Regions from separate parts of the Guptibacillus sedimenti genome, predicted to be linked through region 2. Evidence: riboswitches for the same ligand, from Rfam matches in the RefSeq annotation. Region 2 holds a riboswitch; each other region holds the start of a gene.
What was found. A riboswitch is a leader RNA that binds a small molecule or an ion and turns the genes downstream of it on or off. The one in region 2 is predicted to bind S-adenosylmethionine.
Positions count from the first base shown of each region.

Region 1: it holds a riboswitch for S-adenosylmethionine, as region 2 does, so the genes downstream of both, PQ578_RS16635 (2,3-diketo-5-methylthiopentyl-1-phosphate enolase) here and metK (methionine adenosyltransferase) in region 2, are expected to answer to the same signal.
Region 3: it holds a riboswitch for S-adenosylmethionine, as region 2 does, so the genes downstream of both, PQ578_RS07040 (methionine biosynthesis PLP-dependent protein) here and metK (methionine adenosyltransferase) in region 2, are expected to answer to the same signal.

Region 1 covers NZ_JAQQWV010000004.1:6,106-12,899, reverse strand. The annotation lists gene PQ578_RS16645 (carbon-nitrogen family hydrolase) at 1-630, opposite strand, end outside; gene PQ578_RS16640 (pyridoxal phosphate-dependent aminotransferase) at 733-1,905, shown strand; SAM riboswitch class I at 1,990-2,099, shown strand; gene PQ578_RS16635 (2,3-diketo-5-methylthiopentyl-1-phosphate enolase) at 2,195-3,394, shown strand; gene PQ578_RS16630 (2-hydroxy-3-keto-5-methylthiopentenyl-1-phosphate phosphatase) at 3,391-4,089, shown strand; gene PQ578_RS16625 (methylthioribulose 1-phosphate dehydratase) at 4,052-4,702, shown strand; gene PQ578_RS16620 (acireductone dioxygenase) at 4,689-5,222, shown strand; gene PQ578_RS16615 (GNAT family N-acetyltransferase) at 5,270-5,788, opposite strand; gene PQ578_RS16610 (alpha/beta fold hydrolase) at 5,903-6,784, shown strand; gene PQ578_RS16605 (ATP-binding protein) at 6,791-6,794, opposite strand, start outside.
Region 2 covers NZ_JAQQWV010000001.1:1,041,705-1,048,498, reverse strand. The annotation lists gene PQ578_RS05050 (nucleotide sugar dehydrogenase) at 1-505, shown strand, start outside; gene PQ578_RS05045 (MSMEG_1061 family FMN-dependent PPOX-type flavoprotein) at 499-1,119, opposite strand; gene metK (methionine adenosyltransferase) at 1,236-2,432, opposite strand; SAM riboswitch class I at 2,642-2,751, opposite strand; gene pckA (phosphoenolpyruvate carboxykinase (ATP)) at 3,583-5,166, shown strand; gene PQ578_RS05030 (ABC transporter substrate-binding protein) at 5,399-6,394, shown strand; gene PQ578_RS05025 (ABC transporter ATP-binding protein) at 6,406-6,794, shown strand, end outside.
Region 3 covers NZ_JAQQWV010000001.1:1,437,540-1,444,333, reverse strand. The annotation lists tRNA gene PQ578_RS07060 (tRNA-Asn) at 1-68, opposite strand, end outside; gene PQ578_RS07055 (DUF456 domain-containing protein) at 202-684, opposite strand; gene PQ578_RS07050 (Na/Pi cotransporter family protein) at 805-2,433, opposite strand; gene PQ578_RS07045 (DUF1189 domain-containing protein) at 2,671-3,468, shown strand; SAM riboswitch class I at 3,563-3,673, shown strand; gene PQ578_RS07040 (methionine biosynthesis PLP-dependent protein) at 3,748-4,875, shown strand; gene metC (cystathionine beta-lyase) at 4,865-6,058, shown strand; gene PQ578_RS07030 (bifunctional homocysteine S-methyltransferase/methylenetetrahydrofolate reductase) at 6,055-6,794, shown strand, end outside.

The DNA of each region.
Region 1 (6,794 bases), on a different contig from region 2:
TCCTCCAAACGCATTGTCTGGATCTTCTCCTACACGATTACAAGCAATGACGTAACATTGGTTTTCAATAGCGCGGCTTATAAGTAAGGATCGCCAATGGTCCGTGCGCTGTTTCGGCCATTCGGCTGGAACGAACAAAACTTGTGCGCCTTCAACGGCATGAAGGCGAAGCCACTCTGGAAAGCGAATATCATAACAGATGAATCCGGCACTTGGGAGTTCTTCGAGTGTGAAGTGGCTTTTCTCATTTCCTGATACGAGGTATTTCTCTTCATTCATCAACCGAAATAGATGGGCTTTGCTATACTCATGGATAAGCTGCCCATCTCGATTGAAAACGAGCATCGTATTCGTGACGTGATCATTGTGTTGCTTTGCAATTGAGCCACCTACTATACTTACCTTATTCTTTTTGGCTAGGTCTGAAAGAAATGCAATTGACTTTTCTGCATTTTCATCCCCAATTTCGTCTAGTCTCGATAAGTCATAACCAGTCGACCACAGTTCTGGTAAAACAATAATATCTGGTTTGTCATGAACAGCCTTAGTAACAAGCTCTTTCACTTTCGAGAAATTTTCTTCAGGGTTTCCAAACGCAATATCAAATTGCAACAGAGCGATTTTTTTCATTTTCTTCTCCTCCTCGCTAACAAAATAAGCTTTACATGATTGTGTATCCAAGATAACATAATTTACTAGAATTTCACGAAAATTTTAACAGGATGTGATTCTTTGAAACAATTTCAAACATCAGATGCACTTAAACGACTACCGGAACAATTTTTTGCGAAGCTTGCTGGAAAAGTAAACCGCTATGTAGAGGCGGGTTATGACATCATTAATCTTGGACAGGGAAATCCTGATCAGCCAACACCCGATCATATTATCGAGTCTTTGCAGAAGGCAGCTGAAAACCCTTCCTATCACAAATATCCGCCATTTCGAGGACAGCCTTTCTTGAAGCAGGCTGCTGCTGATTTCTATCAGCGAGAATTTGGAGTGAATCTTGATCCAGAGAAGGAAGTTGCCGTTCTTTTCGGTGGAAAAGCAGGCCTTGTCGAGGTCAGTCAATGTTTACTAAATAAAGGTGATGTGGCACTCGTTCCAGACCCAGGTTATCCTGATTATTGGTCAGGTGTCGCGATGGCTGAAGCGGATATGCAGATGATGCCGTTGCTTGAGAAAAATCATTTCTTACCTGACTATGATGCGATTCCAGAGGATTCATTAAAAAAAGCGAAAATGATGTTTTTAAATTATCCCAACAACCCAACTGCAGCTGTTGCAACGAAGCGCTTCTTTGAGGAAACAGTCAGTTTTGCAGAGACGAATGATATTTGTGTTGTGCATGATTTTGCTTACGGTGCGATCGGGTTTGATGGAGAGCGACCGATTAGCTTTTTGGAAACAGAGGGTGCTAAAGACAATGGAATTGAAATCTATACCCTTTCCAAAACATATAATATGGCGGGATGGCGTGTAGGATTTGCAGTTGGAAATCAATCTGTTGTTGAGAGCATCAATCTCCTTCAGGATCATTTTTATGTCAGTCTATTTAGTGCGGTACAAGAAGCCGCTGCTGAAGCTTTGCTTGGATCGCAGCAGTGTGTAGAAGAACTTCGCGATACGTATGAGTCGAGACGAAATGTTCTCATTCAAGGACTCCATGACATTGGTTGGAATGTCACTTCTCCTGCGGGATCGTTTTTCGCCTGGTTGAAAGTACCCGAATCTTTTACTTCAGAAAGCTTTGCAGATTTCTTGCTTGAAAACGTCCAAATTGTTGTCGCACCTGGAAACGGCTTTGGAGAATTTGGTGAGGGCTATGTACGAGTGGGGCTATTAACGTCTGAAGAGAAGCTAAGAGAAGCAGTTGAGCGAATTAAGTCTCTTAATCTCTTTTGATTCAGAAAAATTAAAAAACAGTTTGACAGAATTTCCTGTCTCTGGCATAATTCAAATCAATTACTAAAAACGAATAATTGCATACTCTTATCCAGAGAGGTGGAGGGACGAGCCCTTTGAAGCCCGGCAACCGATTTTTAAGTTTTCTTAAAGACACGGTGCTAATTCTCGCAGCAAAAGCTGGAAGATAAGAGGAAGAGCATGGTGATAAAGACCTCTTCCTCGTGAAGGGGTCTTTTTTGTGTGATGAGCGAAAATTGAAAGGTAAAGACTGAAAGGAATGAACGTGATGAGCCGTCTTATAGCTACCTATCTTGTAAATAATGATCATCAATTAGCCCAGCGTGCCGAATCAATCGCTCTCGGTTTAACCGTGGGGACATGGACGAATCTACCTTTATTAGAAAAAGAACAGTTACAAAAACATAAAGGGGAAGTCGTTCGGGTTGAGGAGAGAGAAGGTAAAGGGATTATCGTTATCTCCTATCCAGCCATTAATTTCAGTGCTGATCTACCGGCGATTTTAACAACCGTTTTCGGCAAACTTTCTCTTGATGGAGAAATTAAACTTATTGATTTAGATTTTTCAAATGAGTTGGTTCAAGCATTTCCGGGACCAGCGTATGGTATAGATGGCATCCGCAAACTTGCAAATGTGCATGATCGACCACTTGTGATGAGTATTTTTAAAGGGGTGATTGGAAAGCCATTGCATGAGTTAGAACAACAAATGCAGGCACAAGCCCTAGGGAGAGTTGATTTTGTAAAGGATGATGAAATTCTTTTTGAAAATGAGTTGTCACCTCTTGAAAAGCGTGTTCCCGCTTTAAAAAAAGTGCTCGATCAGACGTCAGAAGTGACAGGGAAACGCACACGATATGCAGTTAATTTATCCGGAAGAACGGACAAGTTGAAAGATCGAGCAAAACGCGCGATTGAATTAGGTGCTGATGCCCTTTTGTTTAATGTTTTTACATATGGTTTAGATGTCCTGCAGTCTCTCGCAGAGGATAAGGATATCTCGGTTCCGATCATGGCTCATCCTTCTTTTTCAGGGGCTATGGCTGCATCAAGCACGTATGGAATAAGTTATTCACTTTTACTTGGAAAATTGCTTCGAACCGCTGGAGCTGATTTCTCTCTTTTTCCCTCCCCTTACGGAAGCATGGCGTTAAATCGAAACGAAGCACTCGCAACAGCCCTAGCTCTGACGAAAGAGAATCAGCTGAACAAGACATTTCCAGTTCCTTCAGCAGGCATCCATCCAGGATTGGTTCCACTCTTACTTCAGGACTTTGGAAAGGATAGTGTTATTAACGCAGGAGGAGGCGTTCATGGGCATCCAGGAGGAGCCGCTTCTGGAGGAAAAGCATTCCGAGATGCGATTGAAGCCGTTCTAACAAATCAAACTCTCGAAGAGGCATCGCTTAATAGTGAGGCACTTCACCAAGCACTTACAAAGTGGGGGAGCACAGAGGTGGTTCGATGAAAAAGCCGGTTATATTTTGTGATTTTGATGGCACGATTACAAATAGCGATAATATCGTTTCCTTAATGAAACGTTTTGCTCCGAAAGAATGGGAGCAAATAAAAGATAATATTTTAGCGCAGAACCTATCCATTCGGGAAGGTGTGGGGCAGATGTTTCATTTGATTCCTTCCAGCCGAAAGAATGATTTGCTTGATTATTTATTAGCTACAACCGAGATTAGACAGGGATTTGCTGAGTTTGTTCATTATACAAAACGAGAAGGTATCCAGCTTTACGTTGTAAGTGGAGGAATTGATTTTTTTGTCTATCCGCTTCTAAACCCATTTGAAATACCGGAAGAGAACATTTTCTGCAATGGGAGCGATTTTACGAACGAAACGATCACGATTACTTGGCCATACTCTTGTGATGATGATTGTACAAACGATTGCGGATGCTGCAAGCCAGGTATCTTAAAACAGTTTGATGGAGATACCTACCGAAAAATTGTGATCGGTGACTCTATAACGGATCTAGAGGCAGCTAAACAGGCAGACCAAGTCTTTGCAAGAGATTACTTAGCAGAGAAGTGTAAAGAACTGTCCATTCCTGCAGTTCCGTTTGAGTCGTTCGATGATATCGTTCGAAAATTGATGGAAGAAAAGGAGGGATATGATGAGCATCATTCAGAAACGTTGGAACGAACTCGCTGATATCAAAGATGAGTTAGCAGGTCGTGATTGGTTTCCGGGAACAAGCGGCAATCTCTCGATCAAAGTAAGTGAGGAGCCGCTACAGTTTCTTGTCACCGCAAGTGGTAAAGATAAAAGAAAACGAACGGAAGAAGATTTCATATTGGTCGACCGTGATGGGCAGGCAATCGAAAAAACTTCTTTAAAACCATCTGCTGAAACAATTGTTCATCAGGCCATCTATCAAAAAACAAATGCCGGATGTTGTTTGCACGTCCACACAGTGGATAACAATGTGATTTCTGAACTTTTTAGTACAGAGGGGGAGGTTACTTTTCAGGGTGTTGAATTAATAAAAGCGTTTGGGCTCTGGGGACAAAATGATCGAATAACCGTTCCGATCATTGATAACTCCAGTGACCTTTCTTTACTTGCTCAGGATGTTGTTCATGCTATCACTAGAGAAACGAAAGCTGTATTAATGAAAAATCATGGCATTACGGTATGGGGACGCGATGGTTTTGAAGCCAAAAAGTATCTCGAAGCATTTGAATTTTTATTTAGTTATCATCTTAAATTAAGAAACTTTCAATCAGTAGTAAGCGAGGGAGGAAGAAAAAATGGCGGTAATTAAAGTGAGAAATACAGGTGAAGTAATTGAGGGAAGGGATGCTGTAAGTGCATTTCTACAACAAGAGGGTGTTCTTTATGAACAGTGGCAGGTAGAAAAACTTCCTGAACAATTAAGAGGTAATTGCACTGTAACGGAAGAACAAAAAAATGAAATTTTAACTGTATTTAATGAAGAAATTCGTTCTCTAGCTGAACGCAATGGATACGGAAACTGGGATGTGGTGGCTCTTTCTGAAGAAACGCCAGACCTAGATGCCATTCTGAAGAAATTCGAACAAGTGCACGTCCATACGGAGGATGAAGTAAGAGCAATTACCGCTGGGCATGGGATTTTTGTGATTAAAGGAAGCGTCGGATATTTTGATGTTGAATTAGATCCAGGCGATGTGATCTCTGTTCCGGTGGATACACCGCACTTCTTTACATTAATGGATGATCGTCAAGTTGTAGCTGTTCGTCTATTTATTGACCCATCAGGCTGGGTTGCCCACCCTTATGAAGAGAAACAAAGTATAAACTAAAAGAAAGCGGCCGTGTGTGTTCGTCGGCCGCTTTTCTATAACCATATTTAGGTGCAAATCGTAATCAAATCTTCTAGATCTGGCCAACCAAAAGCCGATTCTAGAAGTTTTTTTCCTGCAATTTCAGTCTCTTTCTCAGCAACTTTAAATGGATGAAAGCTTTGATAAAAGTGAGCGGCTGGATTTCCGTTCAGAACCCACACAAGCATCGATTGGTATGATTCCTTCCTGAGCTCTTTCGCAACAGAACATAATAGCTTTTTTCCTGCTCCTTTTCGCTGTGCTTCTTCAAGAAGATAAATCGCATACAGCTCTCCATCATAGTGATAAGATGTTGATCTATTTTTCCCACCGTTTGCAAACCCGATAATTTCTCCTTGATCGACGGCTACAAAAATAGTGTTGCCAGCTTGAATAAACTTTTTCCAACGGGCTTCCCGTACTTGAATATCAAGTGCATTAAGATAATCTTCTGGAATAAGCTGCTGATAGGTCGATTTCCAGCTATTCACATGAACAGTTGCTATCGCTAGAGCGTCATCTACTGTCGCATTTCTAATTTTCATGGGAGCTCTCCTCATTACCTATGATTTCTTACTCCACTCACTTCTAGAAAAAGGGAATGAATCCTGCCAGTCGAATACATGAAGTAGCCATACATTATGGAAGGACTGAGTAATATGAAAAAAATGAAGCTAAAAATAGAAGGTCTCGACGTCTGCATTTATGAATGGGGAAGTCAGCGTAACCCCACCGTTCTCTTACTTCATGGTTTGACGAACAATGCGCTTGGGTTTAACGAGATCGCTGATCGTTTGCAAGATCATTTTCATTTGTTTGCGATTGATTTACCTGGCCACGGTGACACTCAGCCTTTTAATGATGAAAAAAAATATTCCTTTCAATTTCTAACCGAATGGCTCGAAAAGGTACGTTTTGAACTAAGTAATCAGCCAGTTTATTTGATTGGCCATTCTTGGGGAGCGGCTCTAGCTCTCCACTTTAGTAGTCGGTTTTCTGAAATGGTGAATGGCATTGTGATGATTGATGGAGGTTATCTCCTTTTTGAAGAAGATCTTTCTATAACGTTAGAGGGATTCCTGAAGCAAATGTCACAGTGGATAACTGAAAGTTATTATTCAACTATAGAAGAGTATGAGAAAAAGAAGAAAGAGGAAATTGGTAGATGTAGCCATGAATTGGAGCAAATGGTTCACAGGGATATGAAGGAAGTGGGGGGTGGCGTAGCAATGAAGGTAAGCGAAAATACTGTAAGAGCGATTGGAAAATCACTCTATCTTGAGTCTTGCCGCGACGTTTTCCACCAGGTACATGTGCCAACATTTCTTATAAGAGCAACCCTTCCTGAGGATGGAGAAACGATAAGACGTCAGGCAGCAGCTAGAATGCAGGAGGAGCTAGGAACTCATTGTAAGGTAAGTGCTATTCCGGAAACAGGACATGTCCTACACTGGCAAAGACCTGAAGAAACGATAAAAAAGATTAAACAGTGGTTAGAAGAAAAGGGTAACGAAAAGATCTATACACAAGCCCCTGAATAAAAGGGGTTAG
Region 2 (6,794 bases):
TTCTTCTGCAAATCAAATGTTTAAGGCACTAGATGAAATTGATCAATATCAGCCTGAACTATTGATTCAGAAACTGAAAGATTTCCTAGGAACTCTCCAGGGAGCCAAAATTGCTATTTTCACTTCATCTACAATAAAACCGATCCCAGCACTTCCACCTTATGAGTTAGTCATTAAGAAATTGAAAGAGGAAGGTGCTATTGTTCAACAGTTTGATACTGAAAAAACGAAAGATAAAAAAGGAAACGAGATGAACACGATTTACGATTCAGTGCAAGATTGCGATGCTCTTTTATTGATGAGTGAATTAGTGTCTATTAAACAACTTAACTGGGGTAAAATCATTAAAGGACTCAATCTTCCATTAGTCGTAGACGGTCACAACTTATTCCCTCTGGATGAAATGCGAATCATTGCTAACACCTATGATTTAATTTACTGTTCAATTGGTCGACCAAACATCTATAAAGGATTAGGTTCCATTTCAGTACAATCCATTCAGTAAAGACGATTTGTATAACTGTCCCTTAACGATTCCGCAACGTTTTCTTCACCGATCTTCGCATGATCTGAAAGCATTCTAGTAGCCGGTGCGAGTCCTTCTATGTTTGGCCAACGCTCCGGTTCCCAGAGATGGGATCGTTTTAATGCTTTTCCACAGTGAATGAAACATTCTTTTACTTCAACCCCAATTCCAAATAATGGCATTTTCCCCTTGTACTCAAATCGCGCAAGGAGGCTTTTATCTTTCACAATCGTCGCAACCCCATTAATGCGCAACGTTTCATCTCGTCCTGGAATCATGAAAAGCAAACCAACCATTGGGTTTTCTACTATGTTCCTCATCGAGTCCATTCGTTTGTTTCCTGGTCTTTCTGGTATTAATAGATGATAGTCATCTAACGCTTGAATGAAGCCTGGCTTATCCCCTCTTGGAGAAACATCACTACCCGTACTTGAATGGGTTGCTATCGTGATAAAAGGTGTAAAGCGAATAAACTCTCTACAATATTCATCAAGAAAAGAAATAACCTTATGTACAGCAAGCTGACTCGGATTTCCGGCCATCTCTTCAAGTTCCTGCAGCGTTGTAATTTTTTCACCAAAAATTCCCTTCATTCCTTTTCTCCCCCTACATTTTCTTCCATTTTATCACACCCTATTTACTCATATAGATTTTATATTCACTAAATGAAAACAAAAAAAAGAGACCAACGGCCTCTTTTCATCATTTACTAAATTCCAGCACCCTGTTTAAGGGATTCTGAACGATCCGTTTGTTCCCAAGGAAGTTCAATGTCCGTACGTCCAAAATGACCATACGCAGCCGTTTGCTTATAAATAGGACGGCGAAGATCAAGCATCTTAATAATGCCTGCAGGACGAAGGTCAAAGTTCTCTCTTACTAGCTCAACAAGTCGTTCCTCTGACACTTTTCCAGTCCCAAATGTATCAATTGCAATCGATACCGGTTGAGCAACACCAATCGCGTAGGCAAGCTGAACTTCACAACGATCGGCAAGACCTGCAGCGACGAGGTTCTTAGCTACATAACGAGCAGCATATGCAGCAGAACGGTCGACTTTCGTAGCATCCTTACCAGAGAATGCACCACCACCGTGACGCGCATAACCACCATAAGTATCAACAATAATTTTTCTTCCTGTTAAACCTGCATCACCTTGTGGCCCACCAATCACAAAACGGCCAGTTGGGTTAATGAAGTATTTTGTTTCATCATCAATCAATTCAGCAGGAACAACTGGCTTCACAACATGTTCCTTAATGTTACGCTGAATTTGTTCAAGTGAAATTTCAGGGTGGTGTTGCGTTGAAACAACAATCGTATCAACGCGAACCGGCTTTCCAGATTCATCATATTCAACCGTAACCTGAGTCTTTCCGTCAGGACGAAGATAAGGAAGAATTTCTTCTTTTCTTACTTCACTCAATCGACGAGCTAGCTTATGCGCAAGAGAGATTGGCAGCGGCATTAATTCAGCAGTTTCATTACATGCGTAACCAAACATAAGACCCTGATCACCTGCACCAATTGAATCAATTTCACTTTCTGACATTGTGCCTTCACGCGCTTCAAGAGCAACGTTTACACCTGCTGCTATATCAGCAGACTGCTCATCAATAGATGAAAGCACCGCACATGTTTCAGCATCAAATCCGTATTTTGCACGTGTATAACCGATTGTTTGAATCGTTTCACGAACGACTTTTGGAATATCCACATAGTGCGAAGTTGTAATTTCACCGGAAACTAATACAAGCCCAGTTGTTACTGTAGTTTCACAGGCAACGCGCGCATTTGGGTCATGCGCAAGAATATCATCCAGAATGGCATCGGAAATCTGATCTGAAATTTTATCAGGATGCCCCTCTGTTACTGACTCAGAAGTAAACAAACGACGATTACTCACTCAAGTACCTCCTTAAGGATTGGATCCTATCTAGTTATAGTGTAATGGATACGGTACTCATTTCCCTATTATCCTGTGCCGAAACGAGAGAACGAATTCAAAATCTTATCGTCTTACCTTTTTTTATAGTGTCATCAACCTCAACGACATTAAAAAAGCCCTTTCCTTCTATTTAGAGGGAAAAGGAGCTGGTATCTCATGCCTTTCGCCTCTTATCTTCCAAGACTATTGTCTTGCAGGTTAGCACCTTAATCCTGTTGTATAGGAGTTGGTTGCTGAGCTTCATCGGGCCTGTCCCTCCGCCTGCTCGGGATAAGAGTATCCATTCTCGACATATAATAACGCAGTTAAAAGAAAGTGTCAATAACGAAAAGCGGAGTGGGCCTGCCTAAATCCGCAGGATGTTGGAGCCCATGAGATTGAGACGCTTTTTGTCTCATTCGATTGGGCGAAACAGCCGAAGGATTTGGCCCGCGCAGCTAGACATGAAAAGCGGAAGTGGGCGTTTAGGGTCGACAAGCGCTGGAGCCCTACAAAAAGAACACGGTCTTTGTGTTCATTTTGTAGGGTGAAGCGATCGAGACCCTGCCCACTGCAGCTAGACACGAAAAGCGGAAGTGGGCGTTTAGGGTCGACAAGCGCTGGAGCCCTACAAAAAGAACACGGTCTTTGTGTTCATTTTGTAGGGTGAAGCGATCGAGACCCTGCCCACTGCAGCTAGACACGAAAAGCGGAGACAAGCGGTTAGAAACGGAGATATTGGAACTCCTGAACTGGAACACGCTTTTTGTGTTCCTGTGAAGTAGTGAAATATCGTAGTTTCTGCGAGTCGCAGCTAGACACGAAAAGCGGAAGTGGGCGTTCTATGGTCGACAAGCGCTTCACCCTGCCCACTGCAGCTGGATCTCACGAAAAGCGGAACCCTGACTCGAAAGAACTGAATAATTAATTCATTACCATCACAATAAAAAAGCCTTCTTATATTAAAGAAGGGACCCCTAAAACCTAACCAAATCGTTATTCGTTGTTTTTTCACTCTTTAAGCAAAAAATACATAGATTAGTATAGAATAATCACGCAAATGTGTTATACTATTTTTGAGTTAAACGAGTCAGTCAACGAAATCTTTCATAAAGGATGGGTTTAACGTATGAAAACAGCTTCCTTCTCCTCACCGTTATTGGATGCTATCTTAAATAAGAACAATCCACATGTAAATTTATCAGTTTCTGAACTGGTTGAACATTCCTTATTTAAAAACGAAGGAACACTATCTTCAACGGGCGCTCTTCGAGTTGAAACCGGAAAATACACCGGTCGTTCTCCTGGGGACAAGTTTATTGTAAACGAAGACTCCGTAAAGAACAAAGTAAATTGGGAAACAAATCAACCAATTTCCGAAAAAAGTTTTGAAAACCTTTACACGAAAGTGCTGAACTATCTTGGTGAGAAAAAGGATCTTTATGTATTTAAAGGATTTGCTGGTGCTGACCAGTCATCAAGACTACCCATCCAGGTTATTAACGAATATGCCTGGCATAACCTTTTTGCCCACCAACTTTTTATACGTCCAAATGAATCAGAGCTACAAGATCATGAAGCAGGATTTACTGTTATTTCTGCTCCTGGTTTTCAAGCTGACCCTGACGTTGACGGGACAAATTCCGAAACGTTCATTATTATTTCCTTTGAAAAGCGAACCGTTTTAATTGGCGGTACAGAATATGCTGGCGAAATCAAAAAATCAATTTTCACCGTAATGAACTACTTATTACCTGAGAACAATATTCTTTCCATGCACTGCTCTGCAAACGTTGGTAAAGAAGGCGATGTTGCTCTATTTTTCGGTTTATCTGGAACAGGTAAAACGACGCTTTCTGCTGACGCACACCGTTCACTTATAGGTGATGATGAACATGGCTGGTCCATGAACGGTGTTTTTAACATTGAAGGCGGTTGCTACGCTAAATGCATCAACTTATCGAGAGAAAAAGAGCCTGAAATCTGGGATGCCATCCGTTTTGGAACAGTTCTTGAGAACGTCATAATGGATACCGATTCACGTAAGCCTGATTACGATAACACGAGCCTAACTGAAAATACTCGAGCTGCTTATCCAATCGATGCCATTCCTAACATCGCTATTCCAAGCGTAGCGGGTCATCCTAATACGATTATCTTCTTAACCGCTGATGCCTTCGGAGTCCTTCCGCCGATCAGTAAGCTTACGAAAGAACAAGCGATGTTCCATTTTCTATCTGGCTATACAAGTAAACTAGCCGGAACCGAAAGAGGCGTAACTTCACCTGAAGCTACTTTCTCTACTTGCTTCGGCGCACCGTTCTTACCGTTACCTGCTCACCGCTATGCCGAAATGCTTGGTGAGAAAATCATGGAACATGATGTTCAAGTTTTCCTTGTGAACACAGGTTGGTCTGGTGGCGGATATGGTGTTGGAAAGCGAATGAAGCTATCCTACACTAGAGCGATGATTCAAGCTGCTTTGAACGGAGAGCTTGATCGTATAGAAACAGTAACAGATCCCATTTTCGGATTGCATATCCCTTCTCACTGTCCTGGCGTACCCGCAGATGTGTTGCAACCAAAACAAACATGGGAAAACAAAGAAAACTATGACATAAAAGCAAAAGAACTTGCTACTCAATTTGTTAAGAATTTTGATAAATTTTCAAACGTATCTGAAGAGATTAAAAAAGCTGGACCTAACGTTTAAAAACTTTCAAAAAGCACCTAAATGGTGCTTTTTGTTTTTATCACCGCTTCTTTTGGACTAACCGCCTCGAAATGAACAAATGCTAAAAAGCTCTTACCGCTAACCAACTAAAAGAAAACCTCCCCCTAGCATTATCCTTTTTTATCTGCCAAACACAAAATGTTACGAAATTCATAGGCTATAGTATCTTAAACATGAGCCTATCTCATGTGATAATGGTGGGGGCTAACTAATGAAAAAAAGTTGGGTATTTAAAAGCAGTATTTTTATAGGTGTCTTTCTTCTTATTCTTTCAGCATGTGGTACGAATAATGGAAATGATCAGGTGCGCGTAGCTGAGGTAACACGCTCTATTTTCTATGCACCACAGTATGTGGCTCTCTCCGAAGGTATATTTGAAAAGCATGGAATTGATGTCGAGTTAACCACCACTTGGGGTGGCGACAAAACAATGACCACGTTGCTTTCAAATGGAGCAGATATCGCCTTAGTCGGTTCTGAGACATCTATTTATGTTTATGCGCAAGGCACAGATGATCCCGTCATTAATTTTGCTCAGCTCACACAAACAGATGGAACATTTCTTGTATCAAGAGAAAAAGTCGATCATTTTGCATGGGAAGATTTGAAAGGAAGCACTTTTCTTGGTCAGCGTAAAGGCGGAATGCCACAAATGGCAGGGGAATTTGTTCTGAAAGAAAAAGGCATTGATCCACAAAATGACTTAAACCTTATTCAAAATATTGATTTTGCAAATATCTCAAGTGCGTTTGCATCGGGTACTGGAGATTATGTTCAACTTTTCGAACCGACCGCAAGTGTTTTTGAAGAACAAGGTGTCGGATATATCGTAGCCTCGTTCGGTAAAGAATCAGGAAAAATTCCATACACAAGCTATATGGCAAAAGACAGTTATTTAACTAAAAATGCGGATGTAGCAGAACGATTTACAGCAGCACTTTATGAAGCACAATTATGGGTAGATACCCACTCTTCTGAAGAAATCGCTAAATCAATTGAGCCATTTTTTCAGGACACTGATCTGGAGCTGATTACTACGGTCGTTGATCGTTATAAGAGTCAACATTCATTCGCTACAAATCCTACTCTTGATCAGGAAGAATGGGATAACCTACAAAATATTATGGATGAAGCTGGCGAACTTCCAAAACGTGTTGATTATAGCAAACTAGTGGATAACAGCTATGCAGAAGAAGCACAACAATAGGAGGAAATAGAATGTCTTTCCTTCAACTAAATGCCATATCACATGTTTATTTAACAGAAAGTGCAGCAAAGGAAGCCCTATCTGACCTTTCGTTTTCCATTGCGGAAGGTGAATTCGTATCACTGCTTGGTCCAAGTGGTTGTGGAAAATCCACATTGTTATCAATTATATCAGGGCTCTTACAGCCAACTGAAGGAAGCGTCTCTCTTCAGAACAAGATGATTCAATCACCGGGTGAGCGAATGGGCTATATGCTTCAACAAGACTATTTATTCCCCTGGAAGACCATTGAAGACAATTGTTATATCGGGTTAAAGCTCTTAAACAAATTAACTCCCGAGAAGAAAGAAATCACACTTGCATTACTTGACAGTATGGGGCTTTCAGACGTTCGTCACGC
Region 3 (6,794 bases), 400 kb from region 2:
ACAGGTAGGATTCGAACCTACGACCGATCGGTTAACAGCCGATAGCTCTACCACTGAGCTACTGTGGAATATCTCTTAACGACAAGAACTAATATACCATATGATCAATTAAAGCGTCAATGCTTTTTGTGAATTAAATTTCATCACTTTGCAAATCAATCATGAAAATACTATATCACTCTTTCATTTCACCATCAAGATCTACAAAACGTAGACCAAAAATACGGTAATCATGATGGCCTGAAGAACCCCTTTCATAACTGCCCCCCCAAGGAAACCAAGTAAAGATCCTACACCAACTTGCACAGACTCTTTAAATGGTTTTCGATGAATCGCTAACTCTGCTACCACCGCTCCAATAAATGGACCAAGAATAATTCCCGCAAATGGAATAATAAACGGGCCGACTAACAAACCGATCGTACTCCCCCAAATCGCCGCTTTAGAGCCTCCATACTTTTTAACACCAAACAAATTACTCGCATAATCTGCTGCAAATAATAAAAGCGTGAGCATTACCTGAATGATCCAGAAAGATAATGTCATTGAACCAAAATCATAAAATATACCGTACAAAATAAAACCAGTATAAATAAATAAGACCGCTGGAATAATTGGGTAAATCAATCCAACAAATGCGATAATAAATGAGGCAACGATTAAAGACCAAAATAAAATATCCATACCTTCTCTCTCCCCTCTAACTGTAATCTATTTTATAGTAAATAGTATTTTCCTTCTATATAATATATAAAATCCCTGTGAAAATAAAAAGAAGCAGAGGCAATCCTCTGCTTCTATCGTTTACTCTTCTCCAATAACGGCTTCTGCGATATTTACCGCATGATCACCAATACGCTCAAGGTTACTGATGATATCAACAAAAACGATTCCAGCACTTCCAGTACATTCACCTTCATTTAGGCGAAGGATATGCTGTTTACGAAGTGTTCGTTCCATTTTATCAATTTTATCTTCCAGTTTCACAACTTCCTGTGCCTTCGCTATATCCCACTTATCAAGTGAATCAAAGGCTTCATGAAGTGCAGAAAGGGTTAGATTGAACATTTCATCAAGGTCTTGCATAGCAACGTCAGTCATTTTTACTTTATTGCTGATTTGATAATCAACCAATTCAACAATATTTTCCATATGATCGCCAATACGCTCGATATCACGAACAGAGTCCATTAACATACCGTGACGTGTTGACTCATCACCTGACAGAGAAGTTGCGGATAGCTGAATAAGGTAGTCTGTAATCTTAGTATCTAAATTGTTAATGGCTTCTTCATATTGAGCGGTTTTTTCTGCGCTCTTCTGACCTTTAGATATTAAGTAGTTGGATGCTTCCTTAACACCTTTATAAGCAAATTCACTCATTCGAATTACTTCTTCTTTAGCCTGTCCTAAAGCGACAGAAGGAGAACGTTCGATGAATACTGGATCAAGATGCTTCGGTTTATATTCTATCGTTGCATCATCACCAGGAATAATTTTTGTTACAAGATAAGCAAGTCCAGCAATGAACGGGAATTGGATCACAGTATTCGTAATGTTAAAGATCCCGTGTCCAAATGCAATTGTCATTTCTGGTGTCAAATTTAACGAATCTCTAAGATACTCAATAAATGGTGTATAGGCGAACAAGAAAATTAAGAATATCGCCGTACCAATTAAATTAAAAATAACGTGAGTCAGCGCCGTGCGTCTAGCTGCAACAGAGGCACCGATCGAAGCAAGAACTGCTGTAATTGTTGTTCCAATGTTATCTCCAAACAGAACTGGTAATGCAGCTTGAATATCCATCGCATTCTGTGAATAAAGTCCTTGTAATACACCAATTGTAGCACTAGAACTTTGCACAATAACTGTAAATACCGTACCAATTACAACGCCTAATAACGGGTTTGAACTCATGCTCACTGTGAGTTCTTGGAAAGCCTCAAGACTTCTAAGTGGCTTCATTCCTGCACTCATTAATTCAAGTCCAAAGAATAACGCACCAAAACCAAAAACAATTTGCCCTGCGTAATTAATTTTCTTGTTTTTAAAGAAGAAAATTAATAGAGAACCAATAGCAATGATTGGTAGAGCGTAATCTTTAATAGGAAAACCAATAATAAATGCTGTAACAGTTGTTCCAATGTTAGCTCCCATTACAACACCAATCGCTTGCTTGAGAGTCATAAATCCTGCATTAACAAGACCGACTGTTAAAACCGTTGTCCCTGAACTACTTTGGATGAGAATCGTAACAATGATCCCGGCTAGCACACCCATAAATGGGTTCGTCGTAAAGCGATCAAGAATGTCTCTTAATCGATCACCTGCAGATCGTTGAAGGCCATCTCCCATATACTTTAGTCCAAACAGGAAAATACCAAGACCTCCCACAAACTGAAAGATCATCTCCTGAACGTTGAGTTCCATCATTTCAACCCCTTGCACTCATGTTTTATTTTTTTCGACAATACTCAACAAAGTCCCTTGTCTATTATCTACATCGCTCCCCTCTTTGTAAAGAGTTAATATAGAATTGTAATGATATTATGATGAAATCAATTTTGTTTCAAGAAAGTTTCAGCTAGTTTATTGTTCCCATCTACTTATATAAGATAAACTGGTTTAGTGGGATTACCCTCACATACCAGAAAGGAGATTTTCAATTTGAACGTTTTTAAACAACTGTATTATAGCTTATTTTCTCCAAAAATGATGGCGCGATTCCGTTTTCAAAAACTAGGGAAGCCGATATTGTATGTGTTTCTCCTAATGCTACTTTCTTCTGTACCTATAGGGATTATTACCGCGGTTTCGTTTACCAATGCTTACGAAGACCTTAAAACACATATGGGAGATTTACCTGAATTTACTTTAGAAGATGGCACACTAAAAAGTGACCAATCTGAACCACTTATAAAAAAAGAAGATGGAAACACGTTTATTTTTGATGCTACAGATGAAATAAAGCCCGACGATGTTGATTCCTATGAATCGGCTATTGCGTTCCTAAAAGATCGAATTATCGTAATGGATAGTGGGACAAGACAAGAGTTTAATTATAGTAATTTCAGTTCAATGACTTTTACAAAACAAGATGTAAGTGAACTCACGCAAAATTTAGATAACTTGCTCCCGATCTTTATCCCACTCTTAATCTTTGTCGTCTATTTATTCCAGACTGGCCTCAAATTTATCGGAATTACCGTTCTAGCGACAATCGGTTTATTATTAAAGTCACTCGCGGGTAGAAAAGCATCTTATAAACAACTCTGGGTCCTATCGGTTTATTCCGCTACGATTCCAACCCTTTTCTTTACTATTATGGCTTTAGTAAAAACAACCGTCCCATTTGGATTTCTTCTCTATTGGTTTGTAGCCATCATGCTACTCTACTTAACCATTAAGGAAATTCCTCTTCCGAAAAAACGTGTAACGAACGAAAGACCTAATTCACCTGAGTAAAAATTTTGATTATTTTATCAAATCACTTGATTTTCGCTTTAAAGTAATGTAGATTATGTAAAAAGCGACACATTAAAATTCCATATACTTTCAATTCTTATCAAGAGAAGCAGAGGGACTGGCCCGAAGAAGCTTCAGCAACCACCGGATATTTTCTGGAAAGGTGCTAACTCCAGCAAGTTGAATTCAACTTGGAAGATAAGAAGAAGAGCAACCAAAGTCTTCTTCTTATAGAGGGCTTTTTTTTATTGCCCTTACTTAATGAAAAGGAGATTGATTATGACAAATAACCATTACAATACGCTACTTGTTCAACTAGGTAATAAATCAGATCCACAAACAGGCGCTGTAAATCCTCCTGTTTATTTTTCCACCTCCTATAGGCATGAAGGAATTGGGCAATCAACAGGGTTTGATTATTCAAGAACAAAAAACCCTACTCGCTCGATTCTAGAGTCTGCAGTAAATGAACTCGAACATGGTGACCAGGGCTTCGCATTTAGTTCCGGCATGGCCGCCATCCAATCAATTATATCTTTATTTAAAACCGGAGATCATATACTCGTTTCAGATGACCTATATGGTGGCACATATCGATTATTTGCTCACGCAGAAAAGCATTTCAACATATCATTCACCTATTTTGACAGCCAAAATATTGATAGCATCGCACCATTAATAACTCTGTCTACTAGGGCAATCTTTATCGAAAACCCTTCAAATCCCCTAATGAAGTTAACCGATGTTGAAGAGATTGTGACGATTGCCAAGACATACAATTTATTGTCAATCGTAGACAATACGTTATTCACTCCTCTTCTACAAAACCCTCTTTTACTAGGGGCTGATATTGTTATTCATAGCGCAACGAAATACCTTGGGGGTCACAATGATGTGCTTGCAGGACTTGTCATTGCCAAAGGTGAAAAGCTCTGTGCTGAGATTGAACAATATCAAAACGGTGCTGGAGCGGTTCTTTCTCCGTTCGACTCCTGGCTTCTCATTCGAGGAATGAAGACATTACCTCTTCGACTAAAGCAACATGAGGAGAATGCTCGAGCCATCGCAACATACTTAAGAAATCACGACGCAATAACTGACGTCTTCTATCCTGAAAAAGGCGGTATGCTGTCGTTTCGATTACAGTCTGAAGCATGGGTTGATCCATTTCTAAGGAATTTGAAACTGATTACCTTTGCGGAAAGTCTTGGAGGCGTTGAGAGCTTTATTACTTATCCAGCCACACAAACACACGCCGATATCCCAGAAAAGATCAGACTCGAGAAAGGTGTTTGTAATCGACTTCTCAGATTTTCAGTAGGAATTGAACAAATCAACGATTTAGTGAAAGATCTAGATCAAACGCTAGCAATTTTCAAAGAGGATGGTGTGCGACATGACGACTAATTCATATACATTTCAAACAAAACTTCTTCACAACGAACATAAATTTGATAAAAGCACAGGAGCCGTCAGTGTTCCAATTCAACAAGCATCTACCTTTCATCAATTGGATTTTGATCAGCCCGGAAAATATGATTACAGTCGCTCTGGTAACCCTACCCGTGAAGCTCTAGAAGAAACGATTGCAGACCTTGAAGGTGGCGTTAGAGGGTTTGCATTTGCTTCTGGTATGGCCGCTATCGCTACTTCTTTTATGCTCCTTTCACAAAATGACCATGTTTTGATTTCAGAAGATGTTTATGGCGGGACGTATCGGATGATCCACGATGTTCTCTGCAGATTTGGAATTAGTCATACTTTTGTCGATATGACTGATTTAAATAAAGTTGCGAACGGGATTCAATCCAATACAAAAGTGATCTACATCGAGACACCTTCTAATCCGTTACTTAAAGTGACTGATATTCAAGCCGTCGTTAAATTAGCGAAAGCGAATCATTGTTTAACGTTCGTTGATAACACCTTCATGACACCTGCCCTCCAAAGACCACTGGACTTCGGCGCGGATATCGTTCTTCATAGTGCCACAAAATTTATTGCAGGACATAGCGATGTTGTTGCAGGTCTTGCCGCAGTTAAAAATGAAAAGCTGGGCGAAAACCTTGCTTTTTTGCAAAACTCTTTCGGATCCATTTTAAGTGCTCATGATTCCTGGTTAGTTCTTCGCGGATTAAAAACATTACATTGTCGGCTCGATCAATCTTCAAGATCGGCTTTCCGGCTTGCTCATGCACTCCTTAAAGAGCCGCTTGTAGAAGAAGTTTATTATCCTGGGTTCTCTTTCCATCAGGGACATTCGACTCACCTTTACCAAGCAGCGGGTCCTGGGGCTGTTCTTTCTTTTCGACTACCTGATGAAAACGCGGTTCGATTGTTTACAAAGAACGTGCAACTTCCAGTTTACGCTGTTAGTCTTGGTGCGGTTGAATCGATTCTCTCTTATCCAGCGAGAATGTCTCATGCATCTATGTCAGCTGCCGAACGAAACAAACGCGGGATTACAGATGGCTTGTTACGCTTATCTGTGGGGCTTGAAAATGCTGATGATTTGCTTCAAGACTTTAAACAAGGTTTTGCTGCCATTACTAAACTTTACGCTCCTACAGCCGGAGGTGCTAAAGGATGAGCTTACTTGAAGATCTCGAGCACAAAATTTTGATTGGTGACGGTGCGATGGGGACCCTTCTTTATTCATACGGCATCGACCAATGTTTTGAAGCGCTGAATCTTTCACATCCGGATCAAGTATTAAATGTTCACCAAGCTTATATTCATGCCGGCTCAGATGTGATTCAAACCAATACGTACGGCGCGAACTATAGCAAGCTATCACGATATGGACTTGAAGATCTAGTAAAAGAGATCAATAAGGAAGGCGTTAAACTCGCTCGAAAGGCTGCGACAGACTCTACTTACGTTCTTGGGACAATAGGAGGAATACGAGGAATAAATACACGATCGACTCCCCTTGATGAAATTAAGCGTAGCTTTAGAGAACAGCTATATTGCCTTCTATTAGAAGGAGTCGATGGTCTTTTATTGGAAACGTATTACGATCTAGAAGAGATCATAACCGTACTTAAAATAGCTCGAAAGGAAACGGATTTGCCTTTAATTGCACAAGTTTCCATGCATGAGCCAGGCATTTTGCAAGATGGCACTTCTCTTGCTGCTGCCTTAGAACAGATTGAGAATGCCGGAGCGGATGTAATAGGCGTTAACTGCAGACTCGGCCCTTATCATATGATTCAATCATTAGAACAAGTGCCTCTCTCAGGTCGTTTTCTTTCTGCCTATCCTAACGCTAGTTTACCTGATTATGAAGAGGGACGTCTTGTTTATCCTACCGCGCCAGACTATTT